3 regions of the Paenarthrobacter sp. AMU7 genome follow, and region 2 is predicted to be linked to each of the others. Evidence: riboswitches for the same ligand, from Rfam matches in the RefSeq annotation. Region 2 holds a riboswitch; each other region holds the start of a gene.
The links. Region 2 has a riboswitch for cyclic di-AMP ahead of ABQM86_RS05675 (M23 family metallopeptidase). Riboswitches for the same ligand answer to the same signal wherever they lie in the genome.
Positions count from the first base shown of each region.

Region 1: it holds a riboswitch for cyclic di-AMP, as region 2 does, so the genes downstream of both, ABQM86_RS19900 (hypothetical protein) here and ABQM86_RS05675 (M23 family metallopeptidase) in region 2, are expected to answer to the same signal.
Region 3: it holds a riboswitch for cyclic di-AMP, as region 2 does, so the genes downstream of both, ABQM86_RS04700 (hypothetical protein) here and ABQM86_RS05675 (M23 family metallopeptidase) in region 2, are expected to answer to the same signal.

Region 1 covers NZ_CP165735.1:4,333,708-4,340,163, reverse strand. The annotation lists gene ABQM86_RS19915 (hypothetical protein) at 1-200, opposite strand, end outside; gene ald (alanine dehydrogenase) at 398-1,516, opposite strand; gene ABQM86_RS19905 (PucR family transcriptional regulator) at 1,722-2,939, shown strand; gene ABQM86_RS19900 (hypothetical protein) at 3,127-4,416, opposite strand; cyclic di-AMP (ydaO/yuaA leader) riboswitch at 4,419-4,563, opposite strand; gene ABQM86_RS19895 (ATP-dependent DNA ligase) at 4,808-5,872, shown strand; gene ABQM86_RS19890 (DUF6480 family protein) at 5,891-6,163, opposite strand; gene ABQM86_RS19885 (alpha/beta fold hydrolase) at 6,234-6,456, opposite strand, start outside.
Region 2 covers NZ_CP165735.1:1,196,832-1,203,287, forward strand. The annotation lists gene ABQM86_RS05640 (helicase-associated domain-containing protein) at 1-52, opposite strand, end outside; gene ABQM86_RS05645 (hypothetical protein) at 106-321, opposite strand; gene ABQM86_RS05650 (cold-shock protein) at 571-954, shown strand; gene ABQM86_RS05655 (DUF3027 domain-containing protein) at 963-1,583, shown strand; gene ABQM86_RS05660 (MFS transporter) at 1,627-2,940, shown strand; gene serC (phosphoserine transaminase) at 3,024-4,154, opposite strand; gene ABQM86_RS05670 (metal-dependent transcriptional regulator) at 4,447-5,142, shown strand; cyclic di-AMP (ydaO/yuaA leader) riboswitch at 5,327-5,567, shown strand; gene ABQM86_RS05675 (M23 family metallopeptidase) at 5,572-6,402, shown strand.
Region 3 covers NZ_CP165735.1:983,695-990,150, forward strand. The annotation lists gene ABQM86_RS04670 (VOC family protein) at 1-211, opposite strand, end outside; gene ABQM86_RS04675 (nucleoside deaminase) at 235-768, opposite strand; gene upp (uracil phosphoribosyltransferase) at 791-1,426, shown strand; gene ABQM86_RS04685 (glyoxalase superfamily protein) at 1,474-1,851, shown strand; gene ABQM86_RS04690 (HAD-IA family hydrolase) at 1,897-2,565, shown strand; gene ABQM86_RS04695 (aspartate aminotransferase family protein) at 2,618-4,012, shown strand; gene ABQM86_RS04700 (hypothetical protein) at 4,100-4,942, opposite strand; cyclic di-AMP (ydaO/yuaA leader) riboswitch at 4,946-5,133, opposite strand; gene ABQM86_RS04705 (ATP-binding protein) at 5,209-6,456, opposite strand, start outside.

The DNA.
Region 1 (6,456 bases), 1.7 Mb from region 2:
TGGCTGTGCCAGTTGCTGCGGAATTGCTCGGCATCGTTTCCCCGCCAATAGTGGCCATTCTGGATGAGCACATTGAGCTGCTGTTGAAGTGTGGTGATCTTCTCAGCTTCGGAGTCCATCACTGCCGAGAGTCGGCGGAGATCACCGACGTCGGCGCCTACCAGTCCCTGCCCCATTATGTACTCAGCCCCATCACGCATCCCCTGAACGTAGCGACATTGGTAAAAACCTGCGGACCAGTCGTGGCACCAGGCGTCTCCCGAGCATAACTACTGCGGAACAGGGCTGCCATGGGGAGAACTACCGGGGTGGATAACGTTGCGGGTTAAACCGCGACGGCGGGGTGCGGCTTCGTGTGGAAGCCGCACCCCGCCGTCGTGTTTGTTAGGCCTTGGAACTACGCGGAGACCAGGGTGTGCCAGTCGTTGACGAGGGGCAGGTTGTGCGCCTCGGAAACGGAGTGGTGTGCCACGTGGCCGGCGGCGATATTGAGGCCGGCAGCCAGCGCGGGGTCGCGGTCGAAGGCAGCCTTGACGCCCAGGTTGGCCAGTGCCACGGCGTAGCGCAGGGTGACGTTCGTCAGTGCGTACGTGGAGGTGTTGGGAACAGCGCCAGGCATGTTGGCAACGCAGTAGAAGATCGAGTTGTGGACCTTGTACGTCGGTTCCTGGTGGGTGGTGGGGTGCGTGTCCTCGAAGCAGCCGCCCTGGTCAACAGCGATGTCCACCAGGACCGAGCCCGGCTTCATGCGGGCAACGAGCTCGTTGGTGACCAGTTTGGGAGCCTTGGCGCCCGGGATCAGGACGGAACCGATGACGAGATCTGCATCGATGACTGACTTCTCGATCTCGTAAGCGTTGGAGGCAACGGTCTTCAGGCGGCCCTGGTAGAGGGCGTCAAGTTCACGCAGCCGGTTGATGTTGATGTCCATGATGGTGACATCAGCACCAAGGCCCAGCGCCATGGCAGCGGCGTTGGTTCCTGCAACGCCGGCGCCGAGGACAACAACCTTGGCCGGGCGGACACCCGGTACGCCGCCCAGGAGGACGCCCTTGCCACCGGCGGGAGCCATCAGCGAGGAAGCGCCCACCACGACGGACAGGCGGCCTGCTACCTCGGACATCGGAGCGAGCAGCGGAAGGGTGCGGCCTTCCTGCACGGTTTCGTAAGCGATGGCCGTGACGCCGGAGTTGATGAGCTCGGCGGTGAGCTCGGGTTCTGCGGCGAGGTGCAGGTAGGTGAAGAGGATGAGGCCCTTGCGGAAGCGGTGGTACTCGGCCGCGATGGGCTCCTTGACCTTCATGACCATGTCCGCACGGCCCCAGACGTCGTCAGCTTCGTTGACGATTTCGGCGCCGGCGATCGAGTATTCCTCGTCGGTGATGCCCGAGCCGAGGCCTGCGCCACGCTCAACCAGAACGGTGTGTCCATGGGTGCGGAATTCGTGGACACCTGCGGCCGTGATGGCTACGCGGAACTCGTTGTTCTTGATTTCTTTGGGGACGCCGATGATCATCTGTGGGCTCCATCGTTAGCGGCCTTTTCGGCCGAAAATGTGTTGCGGGCTGTGATTCCAGAATAAATCCGGCTGTGAGGCAGGCGACATGGGTTTTGCCGCGCACAGGCGGAGGCGCCCCGGAAACTCAAGGATCTTCACCTCTGCATCTCGACATTTGTCGAGCCCTGGAGCGTCAGGTGTCGCCTGCTGTTGGTACGCTTTCCTGATGCAGCAGGACGTGGAACAGATCGTTGAACGCGTGGCGTTGAAGCTGGGCCGCGGCCTGTCCCTCGAAGACCTCGACGGCGTCCTCCTCGCGTACAGCTCCAACCAGTCGCACGCCGACCGCGTCCGCGTGAACTTCCTCCTCAGCAAGCGTGTCCCCAGCGACGTCAGCGCGTGGCAACTGTCCCACGGCATCGCCACGGCGGTGCGTCCCGTCGTCGTTCCCGCCAACGAGGAACTCGGAATGCTGGGCCGCGTCTGCGTGCCGCTCCTGGTGCGCGGCTTCCGCGTGGGCTACTTGTGGGTCCAGCTGGACGTTGAAGAACAAAGTCCGACGGCGATACTCGCCGAGTTGCCCGGCGTGCGTGATGAGTTGGACCTGTTGGCGGGTTTGCTCCTCGATTCAAACACTGCAGAGTCGGAATTCCGGCGCAGGCGCGAGCAGGAGTTCCTCTCGGCCTGCAGTGGCGAATCGAATGCCGTGGCGGCCGTGGCCGGGTGGAAGGAGATCCAAGGCCGCGGTCCATGGCAACTGGTGACCATCCTGGACGCGGACGGCGCGAGGTCCGACGTCGATCCCCTCGCCGCAACCCTTACGCACCGAACAGCTGCACTGCAGTCCACCATCGGCGTCAACGCTGCGTTGTTCAGCGCCGGAACGGAGACGCATTCCGTGGTCCTGTTTCGAGAGTCCGGTGGTCGGGCGGACCACGCCCAGGTGCTGGTCCACTATCAACTGGAACTCGCCAAGCGCTCCGGCAGGGCGGTGGACCGGGTGATCCTGGGCATCAGCGAGCCGTTCCAGGTGATCCGGCAGCTCGCAGGAGCGTACCGGCAGTCCAAGGTTGCAGCGCAGGCTGCCGTCGTCGATCAACCCCTCGGCGAGCTCGTGGACAGCCGGTCCGTAGGCGTCTATCAGCTCTTCGACCGCTTGCTGGCACCCGGAGGTTGGGACGACACAGGTTCCGTGCACTTCCGAACGCTGGAGGACCAGGACAAGAACGGCGAACTCCTGCCCGTCCTGGAACTCCTCTATGACAGTGATGGTTCAGTGCAGGACGTCGCGGCCAAACTCCATCTCCACAGGAGCAGCATCTACAACAGGCTCGGCCGGATCCGGCAGCTCATCGGCGCTGACCCGTTGAGCGGAGCGATCCGCGTCGAATTGCACGCTGCCTTGAAAGCTCGCCGCTGGGCCGGCCGGCCGCGGATCTGAGGTTGTCAAGAACAATGAGCAGGCGCCCGGTGCGGGCGCCTGCTCATTGGCACGGTCTTGCTTTACGGCCGCCTCAGGCGCTGGCAGCTCCAGCGGCCCAATCGACGCCGGAACGTGGCCGTCCGGCTGCTGCTGCAGTACCGGCTGTGCCATCCCACATGCGTGGTGGTGCGTGGCAAGCGGGTGCTCATTTGAGGGTGTCCTTTGCCGCGTCAAGGATTTCTTCAAGTGCCGTCCCGGAGGGCTGCGGCGCGGTGGCCGCACTGGGCTTGCCCGAGGGCTTGGGTTTGGTGGTCTGCGTGGGAGTCCCCGTCGGCGTGGGGGTAGGAGCCGGCGTGGGTGTGACCGTCGGTGTGGTTGTGGGCGTCGGAGTCGTGGGTGGCGTGGTGATCGTGTCCGACGGCGCCTCGCTGGGTGCCGGCGCCGGCTGGGTGGGGATCGGGCTGGCGGTGGCCGGGTCCGCGGCGATGGTTGACGGCACTGCGGACGGGACCCATACGGGGTCGGCCAAGGAAACTTTCGGGGTGGGAACCGACGACGGCGACCCTGGTGCGGGTGCCTCCGGAACCGTGGCCGGTTGGCCGCCTGCCGACGTCGCAGCAGCTGACGCGGAGGGCGATGATGCCCTTGAGTAGGAGGCGCTGGGCGCGGGAGTCGCCGAGCCTGAATTCCGGTCGGCGCCGCTGGCTTCCTGGGAGGGGGTCTCCTGGCCGAAGAATGGCAGCTCGAGGGCCTGCCCCAGGGTACCGGCTGTCAGGAGCAACCCGAGAGCGCCGGCCACCACGGCCATGCGCTGGCTCATGTGTTTGACGGATGCAGCTTTCCGCAGGACCGTATGGGGTTCCCGGCCTGGCGAAGAGCCACCAAAGCCCGGCTTGGCGGCCGTGGGCGCAGCTGCAGGTTTGCGGAGATCCTTGCGGCTCGCCAGTGCTGCCGAGGCCGTTGCGGCCGCCGCGACCTGGGCAGGGGACTTGCCCCGCGGTGGCTCAGTGCGGGCGGACTCGGCCACCACCGGAATGGCGGCAGTTACGGGCTCCGGGGTGTCGGGTTCCTGAGAACCGTGGTTCGGGGCGGCCTGCTGCACGATGGGAATGGCCGCGGTAGGAGGCCCTGGCGTAGTGGAGGCCGGAGCTGCAGCCTGTGCTGCCTCCACGACGGGAATCGCCGCAGTTGCGGGTTCCTCCTGTGCGGCCGTTTCCGGGGCCGGCTGCGAGGCCGATGCTTCAGGCGCGATCACGGCCCGTGCCGCACGCTCCCGCTCGGCCGCGCGCGCGGCTGCACGCGTGGTATGTGTTGCGACGGCGGGGATAGCCGCAGTGGCGGCCTCCGGCGTCGTGCTTGTCGTTCCGGGTGCGGCCACAGTGTCTGGCTGCGCGCTGAGGGGGGATCCGCTGGGGTGGGCCCGACGGCGTCCGGTTGGCTTGGTGCGCCCGCGTTCAGTCTCGGCGCGGCGCGGCTGATCCATGGTTGGGGACATGGTGGTTGCCTCTCAACGCCTTCGAGGTTAGCTGTCGGGTTCGGACGAGGCCGTCCGGCCGCCGTAGCGGCTTCACCCCAAGGACTTGGGAAAGTCCGGGAACTTTTGGGTCCCCCGCCTCTGCCGCGGGTCTGGCGGATTCCGGAATGCGGCAGAGCTCGGCGTCATTCCGGAAGCGGCCCAGCGGAGATACGGGTCGCCCTACGACGGTACATGAGCCGGAAAGTAAAGTCACATTAATATAACGGACGGTAGGCCTCCCCGGATGAGAGGGTCCTGGCACTTAGGCTTCGGGGCCGGCGCTGGGAGCTCCCGGTGCGGCAGCCACCACGGCCAAGATATCCATCGCCTGGGACTAGCTTCCGCGTGCACCGGCAGGTAGACATTGTCTATGGACCTGCCTGTGATGCCACCCGTCTCGCCCATGCTCGCCAAATCCGTTCCGGCCATCCCCGATGTTGGGCACTACGAGCCCAAGTGGGACGGCTTCCGGACCATAGTCTTCAAGGACGGCGATGAGATCATTCTGGGCAGTCGCAACGAGAAACCCATGACCCGCTACTTTCCCGAACTGGTGGAGGCGCTGCGGAAGAACCTTCCGGACAAATGCGTGATCGACGGCGAGATTGTCCTGATCGAGGGCAACCGGCTGGAGTTCGAGGTGCTGCAGCAGCGGATCCACCCCGCGGACAGCCGGGTCCGGATGCTCGCCGAGAAGACTCCGGCGTCCATGATCGCGTTCGATATCCTTGCCCTCGGCGATGACGACCTGATGGGCACTCCCTTTTCGGAGCGTCGGGCCATCCTGGAACATGCGCTCGCCAAGGCGGAGCCGCCCGTTTACGTCACCCCTGCAGTCACGGACCTTGAGCGTGCAAAGGAATGGTTCGTGCAGTTGGAAGGCGCAGGCCTGGACGGTGTGCTGTCCAAGCCCTTGGATGGGACGTACTTGCCCAACAAGCGCGTGATGTTCAAGACCAAGCACGAGCGCACTGCGGACTGCGTGGTGGCCGGCTTCCGCTGGCACAAGACCGCGAAAGTTGTGGGGTCCATGCTGTTGGGTCTTTATAACGACGCCGGCCGGCTCCAGCATGTGGGGGTGGTGGCCTCCTTCCCCATGGCCCGCAGGGAAAGCCTGGTAGCTGAGCTCGAGCCGTATCAGGTTGAACTGGGCGAGCATCCCTGGGGTGAGTGGGCCAGCCAGGGCGACGGAGCCGGCGGTTCCAGGATGCCCGGTGCCCAAAGCCGGTGGAGCGCGGGCAAGGATTTCTCGTTTGTGCCCCTGCGTCCCGAGCTGGTCATCGAGGTGGCCTACGACTACATGGAGGGCGAGCGGTTCCGGCACACCACGCAGTTCAGGCGGTGGCGGCCGGACCGAACGCCGGAGAGCTGCACTTACTCCCAGTTGGAAGAGCCGGCGGATTACGATCTTGGGGAGCTCCTGGGGCTGCCGTAGCTTGGCGCCCGCAGTTGCTTACTCCTCGTGTCCTTGGTCGCTGCTCATGCTGCCCTCGGCCGGCGGGGTTTCTCCCGGGGGCACTCCTCCGCCTGGTTCCAAGCCCGTGACGTTCCCGTCGAGGGGATCGGGGTTGGAGGATGCGGCGGGGTCCTCGTCTTCGTCCTGGCGCAATTCGGGGTCGGCGTTGACGTCATTCTTGGTGGTGGCCGGGGGCGTTGCGGCACCGTAGGGGCCAGTGGCGCCGGTTGCGCCGAAGCCTTGCTCGTCCTTGTTATCTCCAGTGGTCACGATCAGCCCTTTCATAAGCAAACTTACTAATGCGATGGCTTCGCCAGCCTAGCCGGGACGCGTGGACTCATCAAGGCGCCTGGCCGTGAAGCGCTGTCGCTGCAACGAAACTCCGGATGGCGTCCGCCACAGCCTGGGGCCGCATGTGTTGCGCTACATGCCCGACGCCGGGGATCTCCACCAAGCGCCCCTGGTCAACGGCCCTCGAAAGCCGAAGCGACCAGTCCGGGCCGGCCACGTTGTCGCGGCTTCCCCTTAGGACCAGCACAGGGACCTTGATACCAGCCAAGCGT
Region 2 (6,456 bases):
AATCGTCGCTGCGCGCTTCCAGTTCCTTGCTGAGCGCGCGAATGAGGGACATCAATCCAACGTTACCGCCCCTGGGCCGCTGGTGCCTGCCGGCAGCTCAGATGGTTATTGCCGACGGCGCTGGCGGACAGCGTCCAATACCAGGACCACTGCCAGCATGAATGCAGCGGGCAAGCCGTAAAGGGCAGTCGTCGTAATCCATACCGGGGCCGTTCCGCTGTTGTAAGCGATTGCCATGACGGCACCGACGGCGGCCAAGGAGGCCACAGCGATCACGGCGGCGATGATCATGAGGGGGCGGCGGTAACCCGGGGAAGTCATGTCCCCAACGCTAGCAGCAGCGCCGGAACGGGAGGTATTGCTGCGTCATTGCCGCCCTTTGGGTGCAGCTCCTGCCCTCTGTGATCGCGGCGTGACCGCGGCAAGGCGGGAATAGCGGGCCGGGCAGGATAACCTTGAAGGAACAGACCAACACGGACCGGGCTGTCACCCTCGATCCCGCAGAACCCTGCGGATGCGGTGTCTGGCCCGACGTGTCTCCCACAGCAAGAAACGAAGAAGGTTGATTACGTGCCTACCGGCAAGGTCAAGTGGTATGACAAGGAAAAAGGCTTCGGATTCCTCGCGGCTGAGGACGGCCAGGAAGTTTTCCTGCCCAAGACGTCCCTGCCTGCGGGCGTAACGGAGCTCAAGGCTGGAACCCGAGTGGAGTTCGGCGTGGCCGATGGCCGCCGCGGAGCACAGGCACTGGGGTTGCGCGTCCTGGAAAAGACGCCGTCCCTTGCCAAGGCCAAGCGGATGAACGCCAAGGACCTCGCCCCTATGGTGCAGGACCTTGTGACGGTTCTGGACAACCTTTCCGGTTCGTTGTCCTCCGGCAAATACCCGGACGGCAACAAGGCCAAGGCCATCAGCCTGGCGCTGCGCAAGGTTGCCGACGAGCTGGAAGCCTAGGACCGGCCATGACATCGGAATCCGCACAGGAAACAAAGGCCGGAAGGGGCGCCCAGGCAAACCCTGCAGCCGGCCCTGACGCTGCCCGGGCTCCTGGCATCGGGGAAGCCCCCGCGCGGAAGCCGGTTGCGGACAAGCCGCGCGCCGGTTTGCCCGTGTGGCGCACCGGCAAGCCGGATGCCTTCCTCGCTGCCGCCGTCGAGGTTGCCCGTGAGGCAGTGGAGGGCATTGCCAACCCTGGCGAAGTCGGGGCACACCTCGGTGCCAAGTCGGAGGGTGACCGTGTGGTGACCCACCTGTTTGAATCCAGGCTTGCCGGTTACGGCGGGTGGCAGTGGTACGCCGTGGTGACCCGCAACTCGCGGTCCAAGATCGTCACGGTGAGCGAGCTTGGCCTGCTGCCCTCCGAGGACTCCATCCTGGCGCCCGAGTGGGTTCCGTGGGCCAAGCGTGTCCGTCCCGAGGACGAGACGCCGTTGGTGGAGGAAACCGTGGAGGACGTCACGGAAGAGTCCGTGCAGGCGGACGAAGACGAGGCGACTGAACCCGCTGAGGATGCCGACGACGCGGACGAGTCCGACGAGTCCGACGATCCTGACGATGACCACGACGAAGCCGGGGCTGAATAAGCATTGCGGAAACCCGGGGTGACCAAAGTAGGGGCGGACGCTGATGTCCACCTTTAGGTCACTCGGAATCCTCAACTACCGCATCTGGTTTTTCGGTGCCCTGATCTCCAACATCGGCACGTGGATGCAACGTACCGCGCAGGACTGGTTGGTCTTTGACCACCTGACCGCGCACGACGCCGGAGCCATGGGTATTACCTTGGCCCTCCAACTGGGTCCGCAGCTGTTCCTTGCCCCCTGGGCCGGGCTGCTGGCCGACCGCTACAGCCGGCGGAAACTGCTCCTCATCACCTTGGTAGCCATGGCGCTCCTGAGTACGGGCCTGGGCATCCTGGTGTTGCTGGGGATAGCTGAACTTTGGCACGTCTATGTCTTCGCGTTGCTGCTGGGCATCGTGACGGCCCTGGACGCTCCCGTCCGCCAGACTTTCGTCTCCGAGCTGGTTACCGACGAATACCTGCCCAACGCCGTGGCCCTCAACAGTGCCTCCTTCAATGTGGCCCGGATGATCGGGCCGGCCGTCTCCGGTGTGCTGACGGTGGTGGTGGGGCCGGGCTGGGTGTTCCTTATCAACACTGTGTCTTTTGTTGCCATGCTCTGGGCGCTGAAGCTCATTCCGGCGTCTTCGCTCCGGGTCCAGCCCCGGGCTGCGGCGGGCAAAGGGCGGATCCGCGAGGGCCTCCGCTACGTCCGCAACAGACCCGATATCCAGGTGGTCCTGGCAGCGGTCTTCATTGTGGGCACCTTTGGGCTCAACTTTCCCCTCTTCATTGCCGCGATGGTGGGCACCCAGTTCGGGATGGACGCCGGCGCTTTTGGACTGCTGAATTCGGTCATGGCCATCGGATCCGTGACGGGTGCCCTGCTGGCTGCCCGACGCGGTCGGCCCCGCCTGCGGCTGATCTTCATTGCCGCCGGGGGATTCGGCGTCGCCAGCGCGTTGGCGGCACTGGCCCCCAACGCCATGCTCTTCGGACTGGCCCTCGTTCCCTGTGGCCTGTTCGCCCTGACACTGATCACCAGCGCCAACGGCTACGTGCAGTCCACCACCGAAGCTGTCATGCGCGGGCGGGTCATGTCCTTGTACATGGCCATCTTCATGGGTGGCACTCCCATCGGGGCGCCGCTGGTGGGGTGGGTGGCCAATGTTGGCGGGCCGCGGTGGGCCGTGGGCGTTGCAGCGTTGGCCGGCGTCAGCGCCGCCGTCGTGGGCTTGGCCTGGATCATCCGGGCAAAGCAGCTGCGGCTGCGTTTCGACCGCCGTGCCCGTGGCCTGCGCCATTTCCGGGTGGAGTCGTTGCTGGCCCGCCCGGTCACCGACGAGGACGACGACGGCGGCCCGGGGCCGGTTCGTTAGTCAGGCCCTCGAGGGCCGCGGTGTTAAACGGCAGCGGCGCCGTCCGGAACATTCCGAACGACGCCGACTGACAGCCTGTGGTACTACTTCTTCAGTTCGCCAACCACGTAGTCGATGCTGGCAAGCAGGGCGGAAACGTCGTCCGGTTCAATGGCGACAAACGTCGCGATGCGCAGCTGGTTGCGGCCAAGCTTGCGGTACGGCTCGGTGTCCACCACACCGTTGGCGCGCAGGACCTTGGCGATGGCTGCGGCATCAATGGAGTCGTCGAAGTCGATGGTAGCGATGACGTTGGAGCGGTCTTCGGCGTTGGTGACGAACGGCGTCGCGTACTCCGAGGCCTCGGCCCAGGAGTAGATGCGGTTGGCGGAGTCCGCCGTGCGCTTGCTGGCGAAATCCAGGCCACCGTTGCTGTTGAGCCACTGCACCTGGGCGTCCAGGGTGACCAACGTGGACAGGGAAGGCGTGTTGTACGTCTGGTTCAGCTTGGAGTTGTCGATAGCCGTCTGCAGGTCCAGGAAGTCCGGGATCCAGCGGTCGCTCGCCTTGATCCGTGCCGCACGCTCCAGTGCGGCGGGGGAGAAGAGGCCCAGCCAGAGACCACCATCGGAGGCGAAGTTCTTCTGCGGTGCGAAGTAGTAGACGTCAGACTCTGAGACGTCGACATCCAGCCCGCCGGCAGCAGACGTGGCGTCCACCAGGACGAGGGCGCCTTCGTCAGCCCCCTCGACGCGCTTGACGGGGGCGGCCACGCCGGTTGACGTTTCATTCTGGGGCCAGGCGTAGACGTCAACGCCGGCTTCGGCCTGTGCCACCGGGCGGGTGCCGGGTTCGGACTTGATGATGGAGGAAGCATCAAGGAACGGCGCCTTGTTGGTGGCAGCAGCGAATTTGGAACCGAATTCACCGAAGGAGAGGTGCTGTGCTTTCTTCTCTACCAGGCCGAATGCGGCGACATCCCAGAATGCCGTGGAACCGCCGACGCCGAGGACAACTTCGTATCCTTCGGGTGCACGGAAGAACTGGCTGAGGCCCTCCCGGACCGAACCTACAAGGTTCTTGACCGGAGCTTGGCGGTGGGACGTGCCAAGGATGGTGGACGACGCGGCAGACAGGGCCTCGATCTGTTCCGGACGGACCTTGGACGGTCCTGCGCCGAAGCGTCCGTCCTTGGGCAGCAGATCGGCGGGAATGGTGATGCTGTTGTCGCTCACGTGTGGCTCCAATGGGTATCGGCTAGAGATGGGTCGTGGCAGGTGGCATCAGCTGCCCCTTCGACACCCCAATTCTGCCTGACCCGGCGCGGAGGCAGGAACCTGTGGCCGTCATAGTCCGCCACGTGGAACGCAGGCCCACCATATGCGACCGGAATTATCCAGAGTAATTCCAAATAAGCTAGGCTGGTGGTTGGCGTTCATGGGGCGGCGGTCTACACCGCCCACCCGGCAAGGGACGCGGTACGGTGGAGATTACGCAAGGAACTGCGTTCGAGGAGAGCTGAGCTGGATGACGGATCTGATCGATACCACTGAGATGTATCTTCGGACCATTTTGGAGCTTGAAGAAGAGAACATTGTGGCTCTCAGGGCCCGCATCGCCGAGCGGCTGCGGCACTCCGGACCCACTGTTTCCCAGACCATCGGACGCATGGAGCGCGATGGCTTGGTGATTGTTTCCAATGACCGTCACCTGGAACTGACCGAAGCGGGGCGGAAACGCGCCACCGAGGTGATGCGAAAGCACCGCCTCGCCGAGCGTCTCCTGGCTGATGTCATTGGCTTGGACTGGGCCTATGTCCATGACGAAGCCTGCCGCTGGGAACACGTGATGAGCGAGCGCGTGGAGCGCCGGCTGTACGAACTCCTGGAGCACCCCACCGAATCCCCATATGGCAACCCCATCCCGGGCCTTGAAGCCCTCGGTGGCCTTGCCAGCCAGCCGTTCCCCCGCCTCGACGTCAACCTCCTGCAGGCCATGGACGGCTATGCACCGGATTCCCGCGTGGCAGTTACCCGCCTTGCGGAGCCCATCCAGGTTGAGCCTGAACTCCTTACCCAGCTGGACGAGGGTGGTATCCGCCCCGGCGCGGCCGTCTCCCTGGAGCGTGTAGGCGAGTACATTTCCGTCCGGGTCCCCGGCATTGAGGGTGCACTGGAACTTCCGCCCGAGGTGGCGGCGCACGTCTTCGTCTCCGTCGGCTGAAGCACCCTTCCCTTCACCCGGTGTCATATCTCACTTTTGAGCTCCAAGCGCGCGTGTGACCTGCAGTTTTTCAGGATTGGTGATAAGGGGACGCCGCGCCACGCCTGTTCCTGTTGATAACGAATTTATTACTGCGAGCCTTAATCGCCTATAGTTATCTACTAGCGCTGATACCAAAGCGTTACCTGTTCCGGAGCCGAGCTCTGCCAGCGGAACAGGTGTGCCATCCACCACTGGCAGAGGCGGGGGAACCACAAGCGGCTGTCTAAAGAAGCAGCCTTGGGGTGAAGTCCGCAGCAGAAGTGCCCATTACGCAAGTCCCTCTTGGGATACCTGTGTGCCGTGAGCGCTTCGTGCGGACCGGGTCTTTGAACTCTCTGACCCGAATCCGACAGCTAACTTCGCAGGCTTTTTAGAGAGGAATAGAGTTTGACAACGCAGAACGTCAGGGGCCGCCGCCGCGCGTCCGGCCCCGCTGCTGAGCTGCGGCCAGCCCGCGTCGTATCGGAGATCCGGCCACGCGACACCGAACGCCAGGTGCGTCGCCGTAAGAGCCCGTTGCGCCAGGTTGCCGATTTCGCCGCAGCCAGTGGTGTAGGGCAAAAGGCCGGAGTTGCGCTTGCCGCCACCGGACTTGCCCTGACTGTCGGTCTGCCGGCCACCAGCCCGGTAATGGCAACCTCGGAATCCGGTCAGACCGAGTCGGCCCTGGCCGTCACCGGGGGCAGCCAGCCCGAGGTTTCCGCCGCTGCATCAGCCAAGATCGACTTCAGCCGTGCTGCGGTAGCTACCGCCGCCGACCCCGACGGCAAGCTGAAGCAGCTGCTCAGTGCGCAGTCCGCCGACAGCATCCAGCGTGCCTCGTCCACGGGCACCATGGCCAGCCCCCTGGACACCCTGACCACGGCTTCCCCGTTCGGCTACCGCATCAGCCCCCTCACAGGTGGTGCCGGTGACTTCCACCGCGGCCAGGACTTCGTGGCCCAGTGCGGCACGGCCGTCCATGCTGCGGCCAGTGGCAAGGTCACCTTTGCGGGATGGCACGAGTACGGCGGAGGCAACCGCGTGGTGGTAGACCACGGCAACGGCCTTGAGACCACGTACAACCACTTGTCGTCCTTCACCGTCAAAGTAGGCCAGACGGTCAGCCGCGGCGACACTGTAGCGCTGAGCGGCACCACGGGCGCCTCCACCGGCTGCCACCTCCACTTCGAAGTACAGGTCAACGGTGAAGTTGTTGACCCCATGGGCTGGCTCTAAGTCCAGTTGATGGTTGTCTCTCGCATTGGTGACACACCCCGTGACCTGAATGTG
Region 3 (6,456 bases), 210 kb from region 2:
ACTCCTCTTCGCTGACCAGGAAGGCGTAGTGCTGGGGCGCTATCTCCCCGGACGCCTCCAGGAAGTCCAACGTGACGCCATTGTCCAACAACACCGTGACGAAGGACCACATGGGTTGCGGCTTCGGAAGGCCGAAGATGCGCGCCAGAAAGTCGGCTGAGGCGTGCTTATCCGTTGCGTAGACGATGGTGTGGTTGAAAGAGACTGGCATTTCTACTCCTGCAAAGAAGAGGATCAGGCCGGGTAGTTACTCCCGCCGGGCACGCGATGAGAGGCGAAGAACTCCTTCAGCAGGGCCGCGCATTCTTCCTCCCGCACACCGGCGTAGACCTCCACCCAATGATTGAGACGACGCTCGCGGAGAATATCGAACACGGATCCCACCGCTCCCGCCTTCTCGTCCCACGCGCCAAACACGACGCGCGGAATCCGGGCCAGGACAATAGCCCCGGCGCACATGGCACATGGCTCCAACGTGACCACCAGCGTGCAGTCCTCAAGCCGCCAACCGTCACCGTCCGAGCCCGCCTCCGCCGCGCGCTGGCGCAGCGAAGCAGCCGCTTGACGGATGGCGACCACCTCCGCGTGGGCGGTCGGGTCCCCATGCGCTTCCCGTTCGTTGCGTCCGGAACCCAGCACGCCGCCGTCGGGCCCCAACACCACGGCGCCGATCGGTACGTCGTCCGTTTTCAGCGCCAACCGGGCCTCGTCCAGGGCAAGGCCCATCCAGGCCATGTGGTCTGCGTGATACGGCTCGGTGGCGCTCATGTCTCAATGATAGTTTTGGGGGATGCGCACACTCGTCGTGGACCACCCGCTGGTCGCCCACAAGCTCACCGTTCTGCGGGATAAGAACACCCCTTCACCGGTCTTCCGGCAACTCACTGAAGAACTCGTCACCCTCCTGGCCTACGAAGCCACCCGCGAGGTCAAGACGCAGCCAGTGGAGATCGAGACCCCTGTCACCAAGACCATCGGCACGGCTTTCACCAAGCCCACGCCGCTGGTGGTCCCCATCCTGCGCGCAGGCCTGGGCATGCTCGAGGGCATGACCAAGCTGGTCCCCACCGCCGAGGTGGGCTTCCTGGGCATGGCCCGCGACGAAGAAACCCTGGACATCATCACCTACGCCGAGCGCCTCCCCGAGGACCTCACCGGACGCCAGATCTTTGTCCTGGACCCCATGCTTGCTACCGGCGGCACCCTGCGCGAGGCCATCAAGTTCCTCTTCAAGCGCGGCGCCTCTGACGTCACGTGCATCTGTCTGCTTGCCGCTCCCGAGGGTCTGGCCAAGCTGGAAGAGGAACTCGCGGACGCCAATGTGAACATTGTCCTCGCCTCGATTGACGAGAAGCTCAACGAGAAGTCGTACATCGTGCCCGGTCTGGGCGACGCCGGCGACCGCCTCTACGGCGTGGCTGGCTAAAGGTAGACCCCTACCGGTTTCCGCCGTGCCCCGTTAGCCTGTGGCGCATGGACTGGAAACTTGAACTGGTATTTGTCCCTGTCTCCGACGTCGATCGCGCGAAGGACTTCTACGTCAACAAGGTTGGTTTCAACGCCGATTTCGATGAGCGTCCCATGGACGGCATCCGCTTCGTGCAACTGACACCTCCGGGTTCGGCGTGTTCCATCGCCATCGGTGAAGGTCTCACCGACGCCCCTCCGGGTTCTGCGCCCAACCTGCAAGTGGTGGTGGCGGACATCAACAAGGCCCACGAACACCTCAAGGCCAACGGCGTGGAGGTCAGCGACGTCGACGTCCAGGACTGGGGTCACTTCGTTTACTTCGCTGACCCTGACGGCAACCAGTGGGCGGTGCAATACCTTCCGCAGCGGCCGAATGGCTAAGTCATACTTCAGCACTACCCCATGAGCGTGCGGCAGGATGGAACCATGAGCCATCCTGCCGCACCCGTGCTGACCGTCCGCGCCGTCCTCTTCGACATGGACGGCACACTCGTCGATTCCACGGCCATCGTGGAGCAGGTGTGGTCTGAGTTCGCTGGCCGCTACGGCTTGGACATCGAGGAGATTCTCCGGACCTCCCACGGTGTCCGTTCCGGCGATACGGTGCGCCGTTATGCTCCGGCGGGTGCCGACGTCGTGGCTCTGACTGCTGAGTTGGACGCCATGGAGCGCACGCGGACAGACGGCGTGATTGCACTGCCGGGCGCCGAAGCGCTGTTGAGTGCCTTGCCGGATGAAGCGATCGCCCTGGTCACGTCAGCCGACCATATCCTCGCGGGCATCCGCATGAAGGCTGCCGGGCTTTCCATGCCAACCACCACCGTTACCTCGGAGGCCGTAACCCTCGGCAAGCCGCACCCGGAGGGCTACCTCAAGGCGGCCACCCTGCTGGGAGTCGACCCGGCCGACGTCGTGGTCTTCGAAGATGCGCCAGCCGGTATCGCTGCGGCGCGCGCAGCCGGGATGCGGACCGTGGTAGTAGGCGACGCCGGTCATCTTGAAGATGGCATGTGGCGCATCCCGGACTACTCGGACGTGACGGTCATTTCGGTAAAGGACGACGACGGCGGGCACCTCCTCACGCTGACCCTTTAGTACCGCCGGGTTAGGACTGTTCCAAGCGATAAACCGGGCGTAGGCTGTGGGCATGTCTGCGATGCCGGAGGCGTACGGTGCTGCACTGGAGCGGGCCATGGTCCATGCCGGTGACTGGCTTGCGTCGGTCCCAACACGTCCTGTCCGCCCGTCCTCCGATGCCGATCAGGTAGCCAACAGCATGACGTCGCGGCTGCCGGACGAGGCCACCGATGCTGCGGAGGTAGTTGATGAGCTCGCCGCTCTGGCTGAGCCCGGCTTGATGGCGATCCAGTCCGGACGGTTCTTTGGGTGGGTCATGGGCGGAACCCTTCCCGCTGCCATGGCTGCGGATTGGCTCGTTTCGGCGTGGGACCAGAACACGGGGCTTCGGTTCGCTACGCCGGCGGCTGCTGCCATCGAGGAATCTGCCGCCGCGTGGTTGCTGGACCTTCTCCACCTTCCTTCGAGTGCCGACGTCGGATTCACCACCGGCGCCACCACCGCCAACTTCGTGGGGTTGGCAGCGGGCCGCCAATATCTGATGGACGAGGCGGGTTGGGACCTTGAGGCGCTGGGGCTGACAGGCGCCCCACGCATCACCACCTTTGCGGGCAGGGAGCGGCACGCCGCAGTGGACCTGGCTTTGCGGTATCTCGGATTGGGTGCCTGCGTGCCCGTAGATGCCGACGAGGAAGGACGGATTCTCCCCGACGCACTTGCCGAGGCCATGGACCAGCAACCAGGACTGTCACTGGTCTGTCTGCAAGCGGGCAACCTGCATTCCGGCGCCTTTGATCCCATGCAGGAAGCCATTGCGGTGGCCCACGATCGCGGCGCATGGGTGCACGTGGATGGTGCTTTTGGTTTATGGGCCGCCGTTAGCCCGACGCTGCGGGCCCGGCTGGCGGGAGTAGAGGAAGCAGATTCCTGGGCCACGGATGCCCACAAGACGCTGAATGTTCCTTACGACTGCGGCTTGGCCATCGTTGCGAGGCCGGAAGCCTTGAGGCGTGCTTTCAGTGTTCACACAAGTTACCTCATTGCTACGGATGCCGGCCCGGGAGATCCTTTCGAGAAAGTGCCTGAGATGTCCCGCCGTGCCCGGGGCATCCCTGTGTGGGCGGCGCTGAGGCAACTGGGCCGTAACGGGGTGATCTCCATGGTGGAGCGGCTCGCTGCAAACGCCCGCGCGTTGGCTGAGGGGCTCGCCGCGATTCCGGGAGTCGAGGTGCTCAACGACGTCGTCTTCACGCAGGTATCGGTGAGCTTCGGCAGTGATGACCGCACACACCGTGTCACGCAACGGCTGATGGCCGAGGGCGCGGTGTGGATGTCCGGGTCCTCCTGGCGTGGCCGTGAAATCCTCAGGATTTCGGTGAGTAACTGGACCACGGATGCAGGGGATGTTGCTGCGTCCATCGCGGCGGTGCGCAGCGCGTTGGAAGCCGAACCGGAGTCTGTGTAACGCGAAAACCGCGCCGGTTCCCGCCATCCGCTCCAGTCTGTACTGGTGCGGGCGGCGGCAACCGGCGCGGTAATCAAGCAGTCTGGCTTAGTACCAGTTGTTGGCCAAGTGGAAGCCCAGGGCGGCCGACGGGGATCCGTAGCGTTCCTTGATGTAGTTCAAGCCCCACTTGATTTGGGTCTGGTAGTTGGTCTGCCAATCAGCGCCCGCGGTTGCCATCTTGCTAGCCGGCAGCGACTGGACAATGCCGTAAGCACCGCTGGAAGCGTTGGTGGCGGTCGTCCTCCAGTTGGATTCCTTCTCCCACAGGGTGTTCAGCGCAGTCATTTCGCTGGCGCTCCAGCCGTAGTTGCCAAGGATGCTGGCAGCGTAGGCTTTGGCAGCGGCGGGATCGTCCACGGCCTTGGGGGCGGCAGCAGCAGCTGCAGCTTCGGCAGCGGCGGCGGCAGCAGCGGCGTCGGCGGCCTGCTTGGCTGCAGCATCAGCGGCGGCCTTTTCAGCGGCGGCCTGGTCGGCAGCGGCCTTCTCGGCGGCGGCCTTTTCAGCGGCGGCCTGGTCCGCCGCGGCCTTCTCGGCTGCGGCCTTTTCGGCTGCGGCTTTGTCCACGGCTGCCCTGTCAGCGGCGCCCTTTGCAGCGGCTGCATCCAAGGAAGCGGAGATTTCAGCTGTCTTGTTGTTGCTGACCTGGGCATTCGCCTGGGTCTCTGCAACGCGGCTTACCTCGGGAAGGGTCAGGGCGGCGTTGGCAGCAGTACCGAGCGATGCAACGCCCAGCGCAGCAGCTACAACACCGGCAACAACCGACATGCGGTGGCCGGACTTGCCCTGGCGGGCAGCGTTCTTGAGGACAGCCTGCGACTTGGTCAACGGTGCGTTGTGCTCATCGCGGTGACGCGCGGAAGGGCGCGTCTGATCATTAAATTCAGACATGTGTGATTACCTCTCAGCGCCTGCGGAGTTAGCTGTCGGGTTCGGATGAGGTCATCCGGCCGCGCATCACGCTGCGGCTTCACCCCAAGGGTCCGGCATAAATGCCTGGTCCCGGAGACTCTGGGTCCCCCGTCTCTGCCTCGGAGTAAGTACGGACTCCGGGAAGTGGCAGAGCTCGGCGCATCCCGGATGTGGGCCAGTTGGGGCGACCCACCCTTTCGACGGTACAGGAGGAATTCGTAGAAGTCACATTTAGGTAACAGAGATCACGACGACGGTGAGTCGCCTTGCTGGGTTCGTAACTTCTGTTCGGTGGCGACCACAGGGAATCGAAGGGTGAATTCCGTGCCCCCTGGACGGGACGCCACGTGCACGCTGCCGCCGTGAGCTTCCACGATGGATTCAACGATCGACAGACCCAGCCCCGACGTGCCCTCGGACCCCGATCTCGCAGCGTCGGCGCGGGCAAAACGGGAGAAGATCCGGCCCTGGAAATCCTCTGGAATGCCGGGCCCGTTGTCCGTTACGGTCACCACTGGGCTGCCGTCGGCGGAGAGCATCACGCTCGTGACCACCGTGGTGCCGGCATCGGTGTGTTTACGGGCGTTGGAGAGAAGATTGGCCAGGACCTGGTGCAGTTGCGTAACGTCGCCGCGGACCGTGACGGGTTCATCCGGGAGTTGGAGTTGCCAAATCTGGTCCGGTGCCATGATTTTCTCGTCGCTGACAGTTTCAATCACCAACTGGGTGAGGTCCACGTCCGTGATCTTGAGCGCCTGGCCTTCGTCCAGCCTGGCAAGCAGCAGCAGATCCTCCACCAGGGTGGTCATCCGTTCGGACTGGCTCCGGACGCGTGCCAGCGACTTTCGGCCGTCATCGGTGAAGTTCTCGGTCATGCTCAACAGTTCGGTGTAACCGCGGATGGCCGTAAGCGGCGTTCGAAGTTCGTGCGACGCGTCCGCGACGAACTGGCGCACCTTGGTTTCGCTTTCCTGGCGGGCTTCCAAAGCACTGGAGACGTTGTTCAGCATCTGGTTGAGGGCATGGCCAACGCTGCCGACTTCGGTTCCGGGATGGGCGGCCGACGGCGGGACCCGCACCGCAAGTGCCACCTCACCGGCGTCGAGAGGGAGGCGGGAAACTTTGGTGGCTACCTCGGAGAGCTGCTCCAATGGACGCATGGTCCGCCGGATGATTACCGTTCCCGCGAGGCCGATCACAGCCAGTCCGCCGAGCGACACCAGCACCATGGTCCACACCAGCGAGGCCTCGGCGCTTTGCTTGTCCGCGAGAGGCAGTCCCGTCACGATCACGTCGCCGGCAGTTTCGACGGCCACGAGCCGGTAATCCCCATAGGAGAGCGATCGGTCCACAGGCCGGTTGTCCCGGGGCAACGACAGCAGAATCTGTTTGTCGTCCGCCGTGAGTTCGGCCCGCTTGCCGGAGGCCTCAATAACGCCTGGATTGATCACGGTTGTTCCATCGATCCGTGCGTTCAGCGTTCCAGCGGCCTG